DNA from 2 places in the Actinoplanes sp. NPDC026619 genome. Region 1 is predicted to be linked to the other one. Evidence: riboswitches for the same ligand, from Rfam matches in the RefSeq annotation. Region 1 holds a riboswitch; the other holds the start of a gene.

Region 1 (9,756 bases):
CCCCGCACCGATGCCGGCCCGCAGCTCGGGTGACCCCACTGTGCGGTCGGAATGCAGAGGGCGCGGGACTCGGCGATCGGCTTGCCGAGAAGCTGCACGAGCGCCGCGTTGATGCTCGGGTTCGTGACGCCGCCCGACGTGAGCAGGAGCTTCAAAGGTGCCTCCAGATAAGCGCGCGGAAGGTGAATGTCCCTATAGACCAGGGACCGCGCCGGAACTCATCGCGGACTTAAAGATTTAGGGGTACGACGTAGGAGTCGACCCGGGCGATCAATCCGTCGCGGAACGTGAACAGGTCGTTGAAGGCGAAGTGGAACGGCCCGCCCTGGACACTGACGCCACGGCCCTCGCCGGTGGTGACGACGACCGGGCCGTCCTCGAGGACGCGCTTGACGTCGAGTTGCGGGCTGCCGGTGAACGCCGGATTTTCGATCTCGCCGTCGAACTCGGTCCGCCCGCGGGTGGTCCGGTGGCCGTGGATGACCCACTCGACGTCGTCGGTCAGCGTGGCCAGGATTCGTGGGTGGTCGCTGGTGCGGAAGCCGGCGAAGTATTCGGCGACGAGGTCGCGCTGGGCAGTCATGGGGTTCTCCGGAGGTGTGCGGCCAGGGCGTCGAGGATCGCGGCCAGACCGTCGGCGGCCTGGGCGGTTCGCAGCTCGGGCGGAAGCCGGCGCTGGTGGACGGTGAGGCGCGTGCCGCCGTCGGCGGCGCGCAGGGTGACGGTCGTGCGGAGGCCGGTGACGGGTTCGTCGAAGACCAGCTCATGCGGTGCGGTGATGCGCACACAGACGAACCGGAGTCGCCGGGTCGCGCCGGACGGCGCCTGGGTGTCGAGGGCGAACTCGCCGCCGACACTCAGGTCGACCGTCACCGACGCCGGCGGCACGGTGGCGTGCGAGCCGCCCCAGAAAGCGGCGATCCCGGCCGCCGTGGTGAAGGCGGCCCAGACGCGCTCGGGCGGGGCCAGAAGATCGCGCCGGGCGATCAGCTCGTCGCCGCGAAGCTCGCGGCGCACCTCGGCGCTCACTGATCCGCCAGGGGCTGCGAAAGGGGATCCGCCAGGTGCTGGGAGAGGGCGTCGAGGCGGTCGGCCCAGGTGCGGCGCTGGTCGTCGATCCAGGTGCTGAGCAGCGCCAACTGGTCGGCGCGGAGCCGGCACGGTCGGCGGGTGCCCTCGCGCCGCTGCTCGACCAGGCCGCATCGGCGCAGCACGCCGACATGGTGGGAGATCGCCTGCGGGGTCAGGTCGAACGGGCCGGCCAGCTCACCCACGGTGGCGTCACCCCGGGCGAGGCGCGAGACCAGGGCGCGCCGGACGGGATCGCCGAGCGCGGCGAAGGCCAGATCGAGGTCCGGGACGGGCGGCATGGCACCACTATAATGAAAACGACCGCTTGCACAAGTGGTTGTTTTCAGATGCGGAGCGCGGTGGAGGAGACCCGGGCCAGCTCGGGGCGGGCCGGGACCAGCAACGTCGTGACGCCCAGCTCCTGGTTGACCGCGGCCAGCTGGTATTCGTAGAGCATGTCGGTGTGGTTGCGGACGCCACGGACGATCACGCCGGCGTGGTGCTCGCGGCAGTAGGCGACGGTCAGGCCGGCCCAGGCGGCGACGCCCACATTGCTCCAGCTCGCCGGGAGCGAGGCGCGCAGGGCCGCCAGCCGCTGCGCCTGGGTGGCGGCCGGCTCCTTCTCCGGGTTTATCGCGACGAGCACCACGACCCGGTCGAACAGATGCCGCACCCGGTCGACGACATCGCGATGCCCGGGCGTGAAGGGATCGAAGGTCCCCGGGTAGACCGCGTCGGGCACGGGCGTCAGGCCTGGGCGGCGATGCGGTCCAGGATGTCGTCGGCAGGGGTGCGGGCGCGCAACACGTACCGCTCGGTGTAGTCGGCCGTCGCGTCGCGCAGCGTGCGCGCGGCACCCAGCCGGGCCATCGCGGCGTAGGCGGCGATGAAGCACTCCCGCGCCGCCGCGGCGAGGATCGGGTCGGTCAGCGCGTCGCGCGCGGCCCGCTCCCACAGGCGCGGCTCGCCGGCCAGGTGCGCGGTCGCGGCATGCGCGTCGAGCGCAGCCTGCGGATCGTCGAGCAGGGTGGTCACGACGGCCACCGGGACGCGCCAGTCGTCGCCGGGCAGGTGGTCGGCGACGTCGATCTCCAGATGACCGCGAGCGGCAACCGGCGGCCGCAGCGCATCGACGTGGCGGCACAACTCGGCCACGGAGGGCGGCGAGGCCACGGAGGGCGGCGAGGCCACGGAGGGCGGCGAGGCCACGGAGGGCGGCGAGGCCACGGAGGACGGCGAGGCCACCGAGGACGGCGAGGCCACGGAGGGCTGCGAGGTCGCAGAAGGCGGCGAGGGCCGGAAGCGGGCGCGCAGGCTGCGGCCATGCGGGTCCGGGGCATCCATGGCGTACGCCACCCAAGCCGCCCGTGGCGCACCTGGCGCAAGCACCGGGAGATCTCGCCGTGCGGCCTGCCGCACGCTGCGCCACCCGGCGCCCGGGGTGTTCGCGAACGCCGCCGCCAGCACCGGGGCGAGAGTGTGCGCGAGAGCCCACCGCCGGGACAGGCCGAGCGGCCCGCCGCCCTCGAGGCCCGCTTCGAGACCGACCCGGATCCCGGCGCCGTCGGCAACCGGCAGACCGGGATCCGCGATCATCGGGCGGGCCAGCTCGAGATCTTCCGACATGCGGGAAAGGCAGATCGCCAGGCCGGGGGAGGGCGGCCCGCTCACCACCGCGGTGCGGGCCCGGCGCGCCGCGAGGAAGCCGTGGCGCAGACGGGTGCGCTCGGCGACCCCACCCGCCGCCGGCACGTCGATCGCGGCCCCGACGAAGCCGGGCGGCGCGGGCGCGAAGGCCCGGTCGGCGATGAGCAGCTCGGCGGCCTGCTCGGTCAGCTGTGTCACGTGGCGCCCCGCTCGGGTCGGCTCGTCCGGAGACGCCAAGATAGCATTCCTATCTGCTCGATAGGAATAAGCCGTTCGGCCAGTCCCTTTCGACGGCATTAAGTCGGGTTGACGGTCCCGGACGCGGCTGTGACCCTGGGGACCACAACCGAAGAAAGCGCCGCACGAACCACGGCGGAAGAGTTCCCGGATCGGCGAGCCGAGCCGGGGCGCCGAAGGAGCAAACCCTCCCCGGGAATCTCTCAGGCTCCGATACCGTCGCATGGCAGGCGTCTCTGGAAAGCCGGGACGACGTGGTCCCGCACCCATGGTGCAAACCGCCCGAGGCCGGGCGGCGAAGCTCTCAGGTACCCATGACAGAGCGGGGAGGCCACCCTCAGCAGGGAGCCTTTGCCGTGCCGGTCAGCGCCTTCGATCTCTACTCCATCGGGATCGGCCCGTCGTCCTCCCACACCGTGGGACCGATGCGTGCCGCCCGCCGTTTCGCCGCCGAGTTCCCGCACGCCACCCGCGTGCGAGCCGAGCTGTTCGGGTCGCTCGGCGCCACCGGCCGCGGCCACCACTCGGATTCCGCCGTACTGCTCGGCCTGGAGGGCGAGGACCCGGCGACGGTCGACACCGCCCGCATCGCCGAGCGGTTCGCCGCGATCCAGGAGAGCGGCACGGTGCTGCTCGGCGGCAAGCGCCCGGTCCCGTACGAGCTGGTCCTGCACCGCCGCCGCAGTCTCCCGCTCCATCCCAACGGCATGCTCTTCACCGCCTGGGACGAAAACGCCGATATGTCCCAGCAGGTGTACTACTCGGTCGGCGGCGGTTTCATCCTGGCCGAGGACGAAATGCGCCAGGCCTCGGTGGGCACGCCGGAGGAACAGCACGCGTTCGAGACCGGGGACGAGCTGCTCGCGATCTGCGCCCGGGAGAACGCCCCGATCTCCGAGATCATGCGCGCCAACGAGCGGTCCGCGCGCACCGACGACGAGATCGACAGCGGGCTGGCCGAGATCTGGGCGGTGATGCGCGGCTGCGTCGAGCGCGGCCTGCATGCCGAACAGGCCCTGCTGCCGGGCGGCCTGCGGGTGCGCCGCCGGGCCCCGGCCCTGTTCCGCGACCTGACCGCGATGCCGGACCGGCACGACCCGCTGCACGTGATCGACTGGGTCAACCTCTACGCCCTGGCGGTCAACGAGGAGAACGCGGCCGGCGGCCGGGTGGTCACCGCCCCGACCAACGGCGCGGCCGGCATCATCCCCGCGGTGCTGCACTACTACCACCGGTTCGTGCCGGGCGCCGACCAGGCCGGCGTGGTGCGCTTCCTGCTGACCGCGGCGGCCGTGGGCATCCTGATCAAGGGCGCCGCGTCCATCTCCGGCGCCGAGGTGGGCTGCCAGGGTGAGGTCGGCTCGGCCGCCGCGATGGCCGCGGCCGGCCTGTGCGAGCTGCTCGGTGGCAGTCCCGCCCAGGTGGAGAACGCCGCCGAGATCGCCCTCGAGCACAGCCTCGGCCTGACCTGCGACCCGGTCGGCGGCCTGGTGCAGGTGCCGTGCATCGAGCGCAACGCGATCGCGAGCGTGAAGGCGATCAACGCGGCCCGGCTGGCGCTGCGCGGCGACGGCACCCACCGGGTCAGCCTGGACACCGCGATCGTGACGATGCGCGAGACCGGCCGGGACATGTCGACCAAGTACAAGGAGACGTCGCGGGGCGGCCTCGCTGTGACGGTTGTCGAGTGCTGAGCCGAACCAGAAGAGTCAGGTCGACTGCGCTGCTGCCGATGGGAGCCATGAACCGAGAGCAGCGGAGTGATGTCAGTGTTGGAGACGGCGGCAGACCTGACGGGCCTGACCCTCGACCAGGAGCTGGGCCGTGGTGCGTTCACCACCGTGCACCGGGTCCGGCGCGGCTCGGACCTGTACGCCCTCAAGCGCCCCAACCCGGACAGCGCCGGCGCGCCCGGCCTGCTGTACGCGTTCCAGCGTGAGGCCGCCCTGCTGGCCTGTGTCGACGACCCGAGCGTGCCCCGCATCCTGGCCGCCGGCCGGCACGAGGGCGTGCCGGCCCTGATCCTCGAGTACATCCCCGGCGGTTCGCTCGCCGACCAGCTCACTCACGGCCCGATCGCCCCGGACCGGGTGGTCGAGCTGGCCGCCCAGCTGGCCCGTGGCCTGGCCGCCGTGCACCGGGTCGGCCTGGTGCACCGCGATGTGAAACCCGGCAACATCATGCGGTCCCCGGACGGCGTGGCGAAGCTGATCGACTTCGGGCTGGCGATGCTGGGTGCGGAGCCGGAGACCGCCGAGGACCGCGCGGTCGGCACGTTCCTCTACACCTCGCCCGAGCAGTCCGGCATGCTCAAGCGCCCGGTCGACGGCCGGTCCGACCTCTACTCGCTCGGTGTCGTGCTCTACGAATGCCTCACCGGCCAGGTGCCGTTCGAGGCCGGCGACGTGGGCGAGCTGCTGCGGATGCACCTGACCGCGCCGGTCCCGGAGATCACGACCGGCGGCCCGGCCCTCGCCGCGATCATCACCCGCCTGCTCGCCAAGGACCCGGACGACCGCTACCCGGACGCCGGCGCCCTGCTCACCGCCCTGCGGGAATGCCCGGGCGGCGAGGCCGCGGCCGTGGCCGCCGTCACCCGCTGGCCGCTGTGCGGCCGGGAGACCGAGCGGGAGGGTCTCGCCGACCGCTGGCGCCGGGCCCGCACCGGCCGTGGCGGCCTGGCCGTCATCCGCGGAGCGGGCGGCGCCGGCCGCACCCGCCTCGCCGAGGAGGCGGCCGCCCTCGTCACCGACGCCCTGGTGCTGCGGGCCGCCTGCCAGGAGGACGAGGCGCTGCCGCTCGCACCGCTGCGGGCCGCCGTCGAGGACCACCTGCGCTCCATCGCCCTGCTGCCCGCCGGGCGCCGGGCCGAGGCCGAGCAGCACATCCGCCAGGCCGCCGCGGCGGCCGGTCCGGCCCTGATCGCCCGGCTCACCGGCTCGATCGAGGAGCTGCTCGGCGACGTCGCCCGCGCCGGCGACCCCGGCCGCGACGATCACCTGTTCGCGGCCGTCGCCACGTTCCTGGCCGAGCTGGCCCGCCGGAGCAACGGCATGCTGCTGCTCTGCGACGACGCCCACTGGCTCGATCCCGGCAGCCGCGAGGTCCTCGCCCTGCTGCTGCCCGAGCTGCCCCGGGTGCCGCTTCTGCTGCTGCTCACCGAGCGGGACGGCAGCGGCGAGCCGGTCGCGGCGGAGCCCGACCTCGAACTCCGCTGCCCGTCGCTGGACGCGGCCGCGGTGGAAGCGCTGGTCGCCTCCCGGCTGCCCGGCGCCACCGTCCCGGCCGAGCTGATCGCCCACGTCGCGGCCCGCACCGGCGGCTCGCCCCTGGCCGTGGTCACCTACCTGTTGCGGCTGCTCGACGCCGGCCTGATCACCCCGTTCTGGGGCACCTGGAACTTCGACGCGGCCGCCGCCGACGCGCTGCCCGCCGCCGAGGACGTCCGCGCCCTGCTCGCCTCGCGGCTGGCCACCCTCACCGACTCCGACCGCGACTTCCTGGTCACCGCGGCCGTCGCCGGACCCCGGTTCCGCACCGAGACGCTGGTCGCCGCGGGCGGCGGCGCCGACCAGGTGGTGGCCACGGTCGCGGCCGCGGTGGACCGCCGGGTCGTGGAGGTCCGGCCCGGCGGCTGGTTCGTCTTCATGCATCCGCTGCTGCGCGAGGCCCTGCTCGACGGGGTCGGCCCGGACCGCCTGGAACGGCTGCACGCCGCCATCGCCGACGCGCTCGAGGAACTGCCCGAGCATCTGCGCGACGCCGACCACGTCTACGCGCTCGCCCGCCACCACCGCCGGGCCGGCGAGCTGATCTCCGCCGACCGTCGCCGGCGCAGCGCGCTCGTCGCCGGCCTGCGGGCCCTCGACGACATGGCGCCGGGCGAGGCGGTCGGCTACCTGGAGGACGCGTTCGCGCTCGACCCGTCGCCGAGCTCCGAGGTGCTGCACCCGCTCGCCCTGGCCTACCTTCGCGCGGCCCGGTTCGCCGAGGCCGGCTCCACCCTGGGCGCGGCGATCGGCGGGGAGAAGGACCGGCGGGTCCGCGCCCGGCTGCTGACCACCGAGATCGAGCTGCACCACACCGTGTGGGACGACCTGAGCGCGCTGAAGTCGACCGGCAAGGCGCTCGCCGAGCTGCGCCGCCCGCTGCCACGCAACCCGTTCGGCGTGGTCGTCTCCACCCTGGGCATCGGGCTCGCGGGCGCCGTCGTACGCCGTACCGGATGGGGATCTGGAAAAGCACAGGGCCGGCGCCGCGACGATCTCGCCGCACTCGCCGCCGCCCTGGATGCCGGCGGCTATGCCGCCGGAATCGGTCTTCACCTGCGCGAGGCCGGGGTGTTCGGCATGCGCGCGATGTACGCGGTGAACCGCCTCGGCCCCTGCCCCGAGTACGTCCGGGTCTACGCCCTGGTCGGTTACGTCGCCGCGGTGGTCAAGCTGCGCGGCACCGCCGAACGGCTTTTCGCCCGCGCCGCCGAGGTGGCCGGGCAGCTCGGCGATCCGGCCCTGACCGCCTACGTGGACTGGCTGCACGGCGCGGCCTGGTTGTTCGGGGCCCACGACGACGGCAGCTCCTACGAGGAGGCCATCACCAAGCACGCCCGCTGGTACGGCCCGGCCCAGCTCATCCCCGGGTTCGCCACCATGGGCCTGCGGCTGCTGCTGCGTGGCTACATCGACCAGAGTCAGGCCGAGTACGACCGTGGCCTGCGCTGGCTGGACGACCCGTCGCTGGTGCGCGGCAGCTCGTTCGCGATGCTGTCGGTGATGATCCCGGCCATGCAGGGCCGCCACGGCGACGCCGCCGCCGAGCTGACCGTGATCCGCGAGGCGCTGTCCGCGCCCACCACCCCCACCGTGCAGCGTGCCCACCTGCTGGTCGCCAACGCCTGCGCGCTCATCGAGCAGGGCGAGTTCGGCGAGCCGTTCAACGAGCTCGTCGCCGAGTGGCAGGCCCTCGGCCTGCGCGTCCGCGACATGATGACGCAGCACAAGCTGTTCTACCTCTTCCAGTCGCACGGCCGGATGGCCCAGTTGCGGATGGCCAACGACGCCCAGCGCCCGGCCCGGCTGGCCGCGGCCCAGGCCGCCGTCGACGACCTGCGCCGGGTCCGCAAGGCGTCACCGACGCTGAATTCGGCCTACCTGATCGGCGAGGCCGCCCTCGCGCAGATGGGCGGCGAGCCGCGCAAGGCCATCGAGTGGAGCGACAAGGCCGAGCGGGTGGCCCGCGAATCCGACGCGCCGGTCGTGCACTTCGAGGTGGCCCGGTTCCGCGCTCGCGCGTTCCGCCAGCTCGGCCTGCTCAACGAGTCGGACCGGCAGGCCCGCCTCGCGATCGCCCTGGCCGGCCACTACGGCTGGGAATCCCGCCGCCGCCAGGCCCGGCTCGAGTTCGGCGCCGACGAGAACGCGGCCACCAACCGGCACACGGTCGTGGACCGGCGCGACGGCGGCCGCAACCGCCGCCTCGAAGCGCTGCAGCAGGTCGGCGCGGCCGCGGCGACCCTGCTCGACCCGCAGGAGCTGGCCCGGGTCGCGCTGGACGAGATGCTGCGCATCCTGGGCGCCGAGCGCGCGCTGTTCTTCCTGCTCGACGAGGCGGGGGAGCCGGTGCAGTTCGCCGGTCGCTCGGCCGGCGGCGCCGACCTGGCCGAGATCGCCGATTACGGCGCCTCCCTGGTGCGGCGGGTCGCCGGCGACGGTGAGGCGCTCGTGGTCAGCGGCACCGAACAGGGCGCGGCACTCGGCTCGCGCAGCGCGGTCGTGCACGGACTGCGCAGCATCATGGTCGTCCCGGTGCAGTTCAAGGGCACCATGCTCGGCGTGGTCTACCTGGACAGCCGGCTGGCGCGGGGCATCTTCACCGCCGACGACGTCGAGGTCCTGATCGGCGTCACCAGCCACGTCGCGGTCTCGCTGGAGACCGCGCGGGCGGCGCAGCTGCACCTGGCCGTGCAGTCCGCGCAACAGCAGCAGGCGTTCGCCGAGATGCTGCGGGCCAGCCTGGCCGAGCTCAGCGGCATCCACGAGCCGGCCGAGCTGCTGCGCACCCTGTTCGGCATGCTCGCCGATCATCTCGACGCGGACGGCGGCCTGCTGCTCAGCCCGGACGGCTCGACCGTGGTCGAGGTGGTCGGCAAGGCCGATCCGGCCCTGCTCGGCGGTCCGGCGCCGACGGCGGTGACCGTGGGTGAGACGCCGGAGCTGGTCGGCGGCGTGCTCGCGGTGCCGCTGGCGCACCGGGACGGCCGGGCCGGGATGGCCCTGTTCAGCGCCGACTCGTTCGGCGACGGCGCCGCGCAGATCGCGTCCGCCCTGGCCACCCAGGGGATGAGCGCCTACCTCAACGCCTGCCTGTTCAGCCGGGTGCAGGAGCTGGCCACCAGCGACGAGCTCACCGGCCAGCACAACCGCCGGCACTTCTACGCCCTCGCCGGCACGCTGGTCGAGGCGGCCGCCCGGGGCGACCGGATGCTCGCCGCCGTTATGCTCGACATCGACAAGTTCAAGATCATCAATGACACGTACGGGCATGGCGTCGGCGACGAGGTGATCCGCGCCGTGGCCACCCGCGTGCGGGCGAGCATCCGCCAGTCCGACGTGCTCGGCCGCTACGGCGGCGAGGAGTTCGCCGTCGTCCTGCCCGACCATCTCGGAACCGCGGGCGAACTGGCCGAGCGGATGCGCTGTGCCGTGGGCGATTCGCCTATTCCTACCCAGGCCGGCGAGCTGACCGTGACGATCAGCGTCGGCCTGGCCCACCTCGACCCGTCCGACGCCGGCCTCGACCAGC
Region 2 (9,756 bases), on a different contig from region 1:
CGTCGGCGGCCGGGTAGTCGTCGCCGTCGCGGGTCAGGTGCGCCAGGAAGGCGACATCCTGCCCGAGCGTCACCAGCGGTGGCTCGGCCTGGCCGCCGGCCCGCTGCTGGCCCAGCCCGATCGTGGCGACCAGGCCGTTGCAGAGGCACCGGCTGCCCGCGGTCTCCTCGGCAAGCCCGCCCTTGCGGACGAACTCGTCGACCGGCTCGGCCGGGCAGCGGTAACCGACCGCGCCGTCCGGCCGGCGGAACGGGGTGCGCAGGTAGCTCAGATCGCACATCCGGGGCCGCTCGGCATAGACCTGGTCGTCGGCGGTCGTGCCCGCCATGGCGGCGACCTTGAACGGGAAACCGGTCGGCGACGCTCGCACGTCGTTGCGCACCACCAGCTCACCGCGGCCGGCCTGCCGCAACAGTTGAAGGCGCAGCCGCGGTTCGATGCCGGACTCGCGGCACAGGGCGAACGCGGTGCCGACCTGGATGCCGGCCGCCCCCGCGGCCCGCGCCGCCGCCAGCCGATGTGGGCCGGTCTGCCCGCCGGCCAGCCAGAACGGCAGGCCGAGAGCGGCCACCTTCGGCACGTCCACCTCGTCGCGCGGCCCGTAGACCGGCTCGCCGGCGTCGTCGAGCGTCAGCTTTCCGCGGGGCCGGGCGCTGTGCCCGCCGGCGACCGCGGTCTCCAGCACGAAGCCGTCCGGCCGGGTGCTCTGGTCGCGGGCCAGGTAGAGCGCCAGGGTGGCGGAGGAGACGATCGCCAGCAGCCGCGGCCGGCGCAGCGGGCCGGGCAGCTCGCCCAGCAGGGCGGGCGGATCGAGCGCGACGTGATGCTCCTCGCCGGGGCGGGCGCCCTGCACCGTCACCGACAGGCGGGCCGGCCGGTGGGCCGCGAGCGCGTCGAGCAGGCCCGGGATCTCGGTGGGCAGACCGGCGCCCATCAGCACGTAGTCGACGCCGGCGAGCATCGCGCCGTAGACCGCCGCCGGGGTGGCCATCTGGATCTTCTCGAGATAGTTCACCCCGACCGGGCCGTCGTGCCCCTCCTTGGCCAGGAACACCTCGGCGAAGTTGGCCACCACGATCAACTGCTGACCGTCGCGGCGCGGTGTGAGCCCGAGCCGCGGCACCGGCCGGAACGGGCGCCCGGCCGGCAGCCCGCCGGCGACGAAATAGCGTTGCAGGACCGACCGCGCCACCGCCGGCACCGGGAAGTGGGCCAGGGCCCGCCGGACGTGCCCCTCCGGGTCGCCCTGCTGCAGCCGGCGGGCCAGCATCACGTCGAGCGCGACCCCGGACACCACGCCGAGCTGCCCGGTGGCGGCGACCGCGCGGGCCAGCCGCCAGCTGGAGACACCGACGCCCATGCCGCCCTGGATGATCTCGGGGATGCCGACGTCAACCATCTTTGCCCTCCCTGGCTCGTGGAGAACAATGCGGGACTCGCGGCGGCCCCACCAGGGACGAAAGTCCCGCGCTGGAAATCGGTTGGAGCGCGTCGCGCGGGTCGCTACCTTGCGCAGCATGGCCATTCGGATCGAACAGACACGCGACCACGACGCCGTGGGCGCCGTGGTCCGCGACGCCTTCGGCGCCGAGGACGGCGGACACGGTGTCGTGGTGGCCCGGCTCGTCGACGCCCTGCGCCGTGACGATCCCGGCGCGCTCTCGCTGGTGGCGGAGGAGGCCGGCGAGGTCGTCGGGCACATCATGTTCACCCGCACGCTTCTCGACGCCCCGCGGCAGTTGCTGCCGGTGCAGACGCTGAGCCCGCTCGCGGTCGCGCCGTCCTGGCAGCGCCGCGGCATCGGCTCCGCGCTCATCCGCGCCGGCCTGGAGCATCTGGACGAGCGGGGTGTCCCGCTGGTGTTCCTGGAGGGCGACCCGCGTTACTACTCCCGCGCCGGCTTCACCCCGGGCGGCGACCACGACTTCCGCAAACCCTCACTGCGGATCCCCGACCAGGCGTTCCAGGTCATGCAGCTGTCCGCTTACGAGCCCTGGATGACCGGCACCCTGGTCTACTCGCACACGTTCTGGGACCACGACTGCGTCGGCCTGCGCTAGCTCACAGCGTGCGGACGAAGGAGTCCATCGCGAGGGTCACCTGGCGGAGGATCTCGGCCGAGTTCACCGGGTCGTCGGGGGTCTCCAGGCCGTGGTCGGCGTGCTCGGTCTCGTAGAACGGCTGCCCGAGACTGCGGGCCACCTCGGGCTCCCAGGAGCGGTCGGCCGCGCTCCCGACCAGCAGGAACGGGGCGGTGGCTCGGCGCAGGTCGGCCGGCAGGGGCGACTCGCGCAGCACCGGGGTCAGCCAGACGCCGGGCAGGCCCCGGTCCGCGGCGAAACTCGCCGCAAAGCAGCCCATCGACTTGCCGACCAGGGCGATCCGCGGCGCCGTCTCGCGGTCGAGGATCGGGCCGACGTGGGCCTGCACGAAGGACGTGAGCCGGGCGAACCAGGCGGCCCGGTCCTGGTCGTCGCGCGGTGGCGGCGGCTCGGGCCAGCGGACCTCGCGGGTGTCCCAGCCGTGCTTCTCGAACACCGCCCCGGCGAAGTGCAGCAGCGGCCGCTCGGCCGTGTAGCCGTGCCCGGGAATCAGGAGTGCGAGCCGCTCGTCAGGCATCCGGCGATGATATTGGGACGGCGCCGGCCGCCGCGACCCCGCGGCGGCCGGCACGGGGTCAGTTGGCGATGTCGGCGACGACGCAGGCGATGTTGTCCGGCGCGCCGGCCTCGACGGCCAGATCCACCAGGCGCTGCACCGTCTCGCCGGGGGCGCCGGGCCCGGTCAGCGCCGCCTGCAGGGCCGCCCGGTCGACGACCGCGGACAGGCCGTCGGAGCACAGCAGGTAACGGTCGCCGGGCAGGGCGGTGCGCAGCGCCAGGTCGGCCTCGACCGGGTTGGGGCCGCCGAGGGCCCGCACGAGCAGGGCCCGCTGCGGATGGGTGATCGCCGCGGCCGGGTCGAGCTTGCCGTGGTCCACCTGGCCCTGCACCCACGTGTGGTCGTGGGTGAGCTGGGACAGCTCGCCACCGCGCAGCAGGTAGACGCGGGTGTCGCCGATGTGCACCAGCGCCAGCTGGCTGCCGCGCCGCAGGATCGCGGTCAGCGTGGTGATGGCCGTGCCGCGCAGCTCCTGGTCGAGCTCGCCGACCGTCGACGCCAGCGCCGTGAGCAGCCCGGCCGCGGTGTCGCCGGCCAGGTCCAGCCGTTTCAGCGCGTCGATGGCGGCGGCGCTGGCCTGCGCCCCGGCCGGCCCGCCACCGCCGTCGGCGACCGCGAGGAGGCGATCGTCGGCGTACGCGGCGTCCTGGTTGCTCTCCCGGACCTCGCCGGTCTCGCAGCGGGCGGCAGAGCGGATGGTGATCTCGGACATGATCGGGTTCCTCCTGGACAGATCTTCGAGGAGGAGGGTGACCTGGCGAGCCCGGGCCGTGGTCTGCGCGGTCTCCCGACGCCAGTAGGCCTCGACCGCGGCCGCCACCTCGGCCGGGGCCTGGCCGGCGACCGCTGAGATGTCGGACAGCGGCATGCCGATGCGGCGCAGATCCGCGATGAGCCGGGCCTGCCGGACCTGACCGGGCTCGTAGAACCGGTAACCGGAGTCGGGGTCGACCGCCGCCGGCGGCAGCAGCCCCGTCTCGTCGTACAGGCGCAGGGCCCGCGGGGTCAGCTTCGCGGCGCGGGCGAACGCGCCGATCGTCAGCAGCTCCACCGGTGTCATCCTCCCCTTGCCGGTCGGGTGACCGGCAAGACCCACCGTGCGGCTTTCCCCAAGGTGAAGGTCAAGCGGTCCTCGGCACCGGATCCGGATCATGCTCGTCGACGGCTTCCTGCCGTTGCTGGGCCTCGCCGAAGGGTGAGGCCCAGCGCCACGACGGCCGTTCTAGCGGTAGCGGAATATGATCCGGCCGCGGGTCAGGTCATACGGGCTCAGCTCGACGAGGACCCGGTCGAACGGCAGGATCTTGATGTAGTTCTTGCGGATCTTTCCGCTGATGTGGGCCAGCACCTTGTGGCCGTTCTGCAGCTCCACCGTGAAGTTCGCATTGCGCAGGCATTCGAGGACGGTGCCCTCGAGTTCGATGCCCTTTGATGTTCTTGGCATGGTCAGCGCTCCTGTGTCGTTGGTGGCTAGCGGATGACCAGTTCGAGGTTGCTGCCGTTGCGCCGAGCGCCGATGCTCTCGAACAACGCCGTGGCAGCCAGGTTGGATTCGCTCACCTCGGCCGAGGCCGTTTTCTTACCGATGTGGTGCAGTGCGCCGAGCGCGTGGGCCAGCAGCGCCCGGGCGATGCCGCGGCGCCGGCTGTCGGCCCGCACGGCGATCAGCCCGATCCGTGGCAGCCGGGTCACCATGGTGACCCGCAGCAGGCCGACGTAGTCGCCGCCCTGTGCCGCCACCGCGTATTTCGCCGGGTCGAACTCCGGCCGGACGAGGATCTCGGCCGGCATGTCCGCCCAGCCCAGGCCGTCCGCGACCTCCTCGCGGACGGTGCGGTCGAGCGCGCGTAACGGTGCCTCCTGCGCGCGGCCGAACGCCGTGATCGACACGCCCGCCGGCGGAAGCTCGGAGTCGGGGGCGGTGGGCACGGCGTACTCCCACTCCCGGCGCCGGATCACGAAGCCGGCCCGCTGCCACTGGGCCGTCAGGTCGAGGTCGGCCTCGTCGACCACCGTGTGCAGCGGTCTCGGCAGGGCGGTCAGCATGGCCGCGGCCAGCCGGTCGAAGGCCACGTCGTGCCAGGCGTCGATGCTGACGAACATCCGCTCGTCGGGCCGCCGGGCCACCTCGCCCCGGCCGACGACCAGGTCGTCCTCCAGAGCGTGCCACCGACCGGTCGCGACGCGCTCGACCAGCACGTCGTGACTGAAATCCACTGGGTTCATACTTTGGTGCCTTTCGGGGTCGCCTTGGTGGGGGCGCTCCCGCTGACACTCAGGTCAGTGGCCGGTCGTGACGGTGAGAGGGAGCACCCGCTCGATACGAACGTTCACGGGTCTCACCTCCTGAAGCAGTGTCACGGCGACATGAAATCTACCAGCATGCCGGTCGCGCCGTCCAACCAGCTAGAACTGGGCCAACTTCCGGCCCAGGACCTCGGCCGGGTTCGGGTCGTCGGTGAACGACACGACGACGGCGGAGGTGGCGGTGGCCGGTGAGGCGATCACGTAGGTGACGCAGCCGGGGCGGCGGCCGGTGTGGGCGTAGGCCGGGCCGGTGTCGCCGGGCAGGATGAACGAGCCCCAGGCGTACGGCACGAGGGCGCCGTCCCGCAGCCTTCCCGGCTGCCGGAGCAGGGCGGTGAGACGGGGGCCGAGGGCGCCGATGTGCATCGCCTCGGCCCAGCGCAGCATGTCGCGCGCGGTCGACCAGATGCCGGGCGCGTCCACGCCGGCCCGGAACTGGGTCGAGGCCATGCCCAGCGGCGCGAACAGGTGTTTCTGGGCGATTTCGGCGAGCGGCCGGCCGCCGGCCAGCTCGGCCAGCGTCGCCAGGCAGGCATAGTCGGTGTCGCTGTAGGAGAACGCCGTTCCGGGCTCGGCCCGGGGGCCGGGGGCGGTGGACACGTCTCCGTCGGGCAGCCCGCTGGTGTGATGGATCAGGTGGTGGAGGCGGACGGGCGCGGCCCAGGCCGGCAGCTCGGGCAGCAGCGTCCGGACCGGCAGGTTGGGGTCCAGATCACCCTGTCGCATGAGGATCGCGACGCACGCCGCCACGATCCACTTCCCGGCGCCGGCGATGTCGACCAGCGTCTCGGCGGTCGGGCCCTCGTCGTCCGCCTCGCCGCCGAGCCAGGTGACGCCCGCGGCATCAACGTGGCCGGCCACTGTCCGGCCGGGCATCGGCGTCTTCTCGTCAACTGGCACGCCGTCAAGATAGCGAGGCCCGCGACCGGCTAGCCGAGGGGCCGGGCCAGCAGCCGCCGGCCCTCGTCGATGAATCCGCGGGCCCGGTAGTAGCGGAACAGATGCGACACGTCCTGGCCGTTCGGGGCGACCACGATCTCGAGCTGGGCGGCCCCGATGGACGCGGCCCAGCGCGCGCTGTCCTCGATGAGCTGCTCGGCGAGCCCGCGCCGCCGGAACGCCGGCGCCACGTAGAGATCCTCGAGCTCGGCGATCAGCCCGTTCTCCAGGCCGTAGCTGGAGGTGCTGATCCCGAACCCGGCGATCCGCCCGCCCGAGTCGATCACCGCGACGTGCGCGGCGTCGCTGTCCAGCAGGTGCCGCAGATGTTGCTCCAACCGGGGCACCGGCGTCGCGAATCCGTCCTCGGCGTAGAAGTCGACGGCCAGGGCCAGCACGTCGACGAGATCACCGGCCGTGGCGGACCGCAAGATCATTTCAACCCCCGTTCCCGTACGCCATGAAGCAGTTGATCTATCGCGTCGGTCGCCGGCGCCGCCGGCAGCGTGGTCTCCGTCGCCGCCGTGGCGAGGTCGTCCTGCAGCGCTTCGGCCCAGAGCATGACCTCGTGCCAGGGGAGTGCGCCGTGCTTGACCGCGAGGAGCCGGTCGCGCCACGGCCGGACGTCGAGCAGGACCTCGCCGGTCCGCAGCACGTGCGCGCCCGCCATCAGCAGCCGCAACATGTGCATCGCCTGCTTGTGGTTGGTCTCGCCGGTGCGTTCGCGGCGGGCGTTCACCCGGGTGAACTGGTCCCGGGCGTAAGCGCCGTAGCTGTTCGCCGCCTGGCGGGACAGGAACGCCTGCCGCACCGACCGCAGCGCCTCGCCGTCGGCGGTGATCTGCTCGACGAGCGGCGACCAGAGCACCTCGAGCACCGTGGGATTGGCCTGCAGGGCGAGCACGCAGAACCGTTCGATCTCCCAGGAGAACTCTTCCGCCCGCGGGCCGTCGAGGTGCGTCGGCGGTTTCGCCAGCCCCCAGAAGCTGCGGGTCGGGGCGGCGAACACGCCCCGGCGGTCGTGGTCGGAGCCGGGCCCGTCGAGTCCGTAGGCCCGGGAGCCGACCACGACGCCGAGGATCCGGTTCACGTCCGGGACGGTACCGGCCGCACCGCCCCGGACGGGACCGATTTAAAGGTCCAGGACCGTACCGTCGATCTCGTCCAGCTCCTCGGCCGACAGCCCCAGGTTGTTCAGCGCGGCGACGTTGTTCTCCAGCTGGTCGACGCTGCTCGCGCCGATGATCAGGCTGGTCATCCGGTCGTCGCGCAGCGCCCAGGCCAGGGCCATCTGGGCGAGGGACTGGCCGCGCCGCTTGGCGATGTCGTTGAGGGCGTGGATCCGGCCCATCGTCTTGTTGTCGAGGGCGTCCTCGTTGAGGAAGACGCTGGTGCGCACCCGCGAGTCCTCGGGAATGCCACCGAGGTAGCGGTCGGTGAGCAGCCCCTGCTGCAGCGGGCTGAACGCGATGCAGCCCGCCCCCGCGTCGGCCAGCGTGTCGAGCAGGCCGTCGCGCTCGATCCAGCGGTTGAGCATCGAGTACGACGGCTGGTGGATCAGCAGCGGCGTGCCCAGATCCTTCAGGATCGCTGCGGCCTGCGCCGTCTGCGAAGCGGTGTAGTTGCTGATGCCGACGTAGAGCGCCTTGCCGGACCGCACCACCGCGTCGAGGGCGCCCATTGTCTCCTCGAGCGGGGTGTCCGGGTCGGGCCGGTGGTGGTAGAAGACGTCGACGTAGTCGAGGCCGAGCCGCTTCAGCGACTGATCCAGCGAGCTGACCAGGTATTTCCGCGAACCCCACTCGCCGTACGGGCCCTCCCACATGTGGTAGCCGGCCTTGGTCGACACCACGATCTCGTCCCGGTACGCCTTCAGGTCGGTGGCGAGCAGCCGGCCGAAGTTCGACTCGGCGCTACCCGGCGGCGGCCCGTAGTTGTTGGCCAGGTCGAAGTGGGTCACGCCGAGGTCGAAGGCGCGGCGCACGATGTCGCGCTGCTTCTCGAGCGGCCGGGTGTGGCCGAAGTTGTGCCAGAGGCCGAGCGAGATCGCGGGCAGTTTCAGTCCGCTGCGCCCGGCTCGCCGGTAGGTCATCGAGTCATAGCGGTCCTGTGCGGGGGTGAACGTCACAACCCCACCATAGAGATCACTGGTAGTTTGGTTGCCAGCCATGCGGGAGAGTCCATGATCACAAATGGCGCCGAAGGGGCAAATCCTCCCCGGAACCTCTCAGGCAAACGGACCGTGTGGGCTGCGCGACTCTGAAATACCTGCTGCGCGGGTGGGTATGACAGAGGGGGAGGCCGCCTTGTCGACCTCTCCCTCCGCTAGGAGCCGCCATGACGTTCGCACATCGCCACATAGGGCCCGATCAGGACGAGCAGACACATATGCTCAAGGCGATCGGGTATCCGTCGCTCGACACCCTGATGGACGCGGCGGTCCCCGAGGTCATCCGCTGGCACGAGGGGCTCGACCTGCCCGCCGCCGCTTCCGAGGAAGAGGCGATCGCCGAACTGCGCGAGATCGCGTCGCGCAACACGGTCGCCACCCCGATGATCGGCCTCGGTTACTACGGCACACACACCCCGGCCGTGATCAGGCGCAACGTCCTGGAGAACCCGTCCTGGTACACGGCCTACACGCCGTACCAGCCGGAGATCAGCCAGGGCCGCCTCGAGGCGCTGCTCAACTTCCAGACCATGGTGACCGACCTCACCGGCCTGACCACCGCCAACGCCTCGATGCTCGACGAGGGCACGGCGGTCGCGGAAGCGATGACGCTGGCGCGCCGAGCTTCAAAATCCAAATCTGCGGTGTACGCGGTGGACCGCGACACCTTCCCGCAGACGCTCGCGGTGCTGCGCACCCGGGCCGAGCCGCTGGGCATCCAGCTCGCGCTGGTGGACCCGGACGGACCGCTCCCCGACGACTTCTTCGGCCTGCACCTGAATTACCCGGGCGCGTCCGGCGCGGTCCGTGACCACGCCGCCCTGGTCGCGGCCGCCCACGACAAGGGCGCGCTGGTCACGGTCGCGGCCGACCTGCTCGCGCTGACCCTGCTGCGTGCGCCGGGCGAGATCGGCGCGGACATCGCGGCCGGCACCACCCAGCGGTTCGGGGTGCCGCTCGGCTTCGGCGGCCCGCACGCCGGCTACCTCGCGGTGCGCGCCGGCCTCGAGCGCTCGCTGCCCGGCCGGCTGGTCGGCGTCTCCAAGGACGCGGACGGCGCGCCCGCCTACCGCCTCGCCCTGCAGACCCGTGAGCAGCACATCCGCCGGGAGAAGGCGACCAGCAACATCTGCACCGCGCAGGTCCTGCTGGCCGTGATGGCCAGCATGTACGCGGTCTACCACGGGCCGGACGGGCTGCGCCGGATCGCCAAGCGCACCCACGACCACGCGCTGACCATCGCCGGTTCGCTGGCGGCCGGCGGCGTCGCGGTGGCGCACGACGCCTTCTTCGACACCGTGACCGCGGTCGTTCCCGGCCGGGCGGCCTCGATCGTTTCCGCCGCCGCGGACCACGGCGTCGACCTGCGGCTCGTCGGCGACGACCGGGTGTCGATCTCCACCGACGAGACGACCACCGACGCGCACGTGGCCACCGTGCTCGCCGCCTTCGGGGTGCCGGTCGCGGCCGCCGCCGAGTGCGGGGCCAAGCCGCTGGGGCGGACCACCGACTTCCTCGCCCACCCGGTGTTCCGCACCCACCACTCCGAGACCAGCATGCTGCGCTACCTGCGCAAACTCTCGGACCGCGACTACGCGCTGGACCGCGGGATGATCCCGCTCGGCTCCTGCACGATGAAGCTCAACGCCACCACCGAGATGGAGCCGGTGAGCTGGCCC

The links. Region 1 has a riboswitch for glycine ahead of AB0E90_RS38660 (L-serine ammonia-lyase). Riboswitches for the same ligand answer to the same signal wherever they lie in the genome.
Region 2: another riboswitch for glycine. It lies ahead of gcvP (aminomethyl-transferring glycine dehydrogenase); the one in region 1 lies ahead of AB0E90_RS38660 (L-serine ammonia-lyase).

Annotation. Positions count from the first base shown of each region.
Region 1 is NZ_JBEZYA010000024.1:6,897-16,652, reverse strand. It holds gene AB0E90_RS38690 (Type 1 glutamine amidotransferase-like domain-containing protein) at 1-155, opposite strand, end outside; gene AB0E90_RS38685 (nuclear transport factor 2 family protein) at 230-583, opposite strand; gene AB0E90_RS38680 (SRPBCC domain-containing protein) at 580-1,029, opposite strand; gene AB0E90_RS38675 (metalloregulator ArsR/SmtB family transcription factor) at 1,026-1,370, opposite strand; gene coaD (pantetheine-phosphate adenylyltransferase) at 1,415-1,813, opposite strand; gene AB0E90_RS38665 (glutamylcysteine synthetase) at 1,819-2,916, opposite strand; glycine riboswitch at 3,082-3,184, shown strand; gene AB0E90_RS38660 (L-serine ammonia-lyase) at 3,312-4,649, shown strand; gene AB0E90_RS38655 (diguanylate cyclase) at 4,719-9,756, shown strand, end outside.
Region 2 is NZ_JBEZYA010000005.1:121,365-131,120, forward strand. It holds gene AB0E90_RS13475 (nitronate monooxygenase) at 1-1,399, opposite strand, end outside; gene AB0E90_RS13480 (N-acetyltransferase) at 1,518-2,060, shown strand; gene AB0E90_RS13485 (alpha/beta hydrolase) at 2,062-2,619, opposite strand; gene AB0E90_RS13490 (MerR family transcriptional regulator) at 2,678-3,712, opposite strand; gene infA (translation initiation factor IF-1) at 3,884-4,105, opposite strand; gene AB0E90_RS13500 (GNAT family N-acetyltransferase) at 4,132-4,887, opposite strand; gene AB0E90_RS13505 (serine hydrolase domain-containing protein) at 5,068-5,868, opposite strand; gene AB0E90_RS13510 (GNAT family N-acetyltransferase) at 5,898-6,344, opposite strand; gene AB0E90_RS13515 (nucleotidyltransferase domain-containing protein) at 6,341-6,997, opposite strand; gene mgrA (L-glyceraldehyde 3-phosphate reductase) at 7,040-8,035, opposite strand; glycine riboswitch at 8,069-8,160, shown strand; gene gcvP (aminomethyl-transferring glycine dehydrogenase) at 8,245-9,756, shown strand, end outside.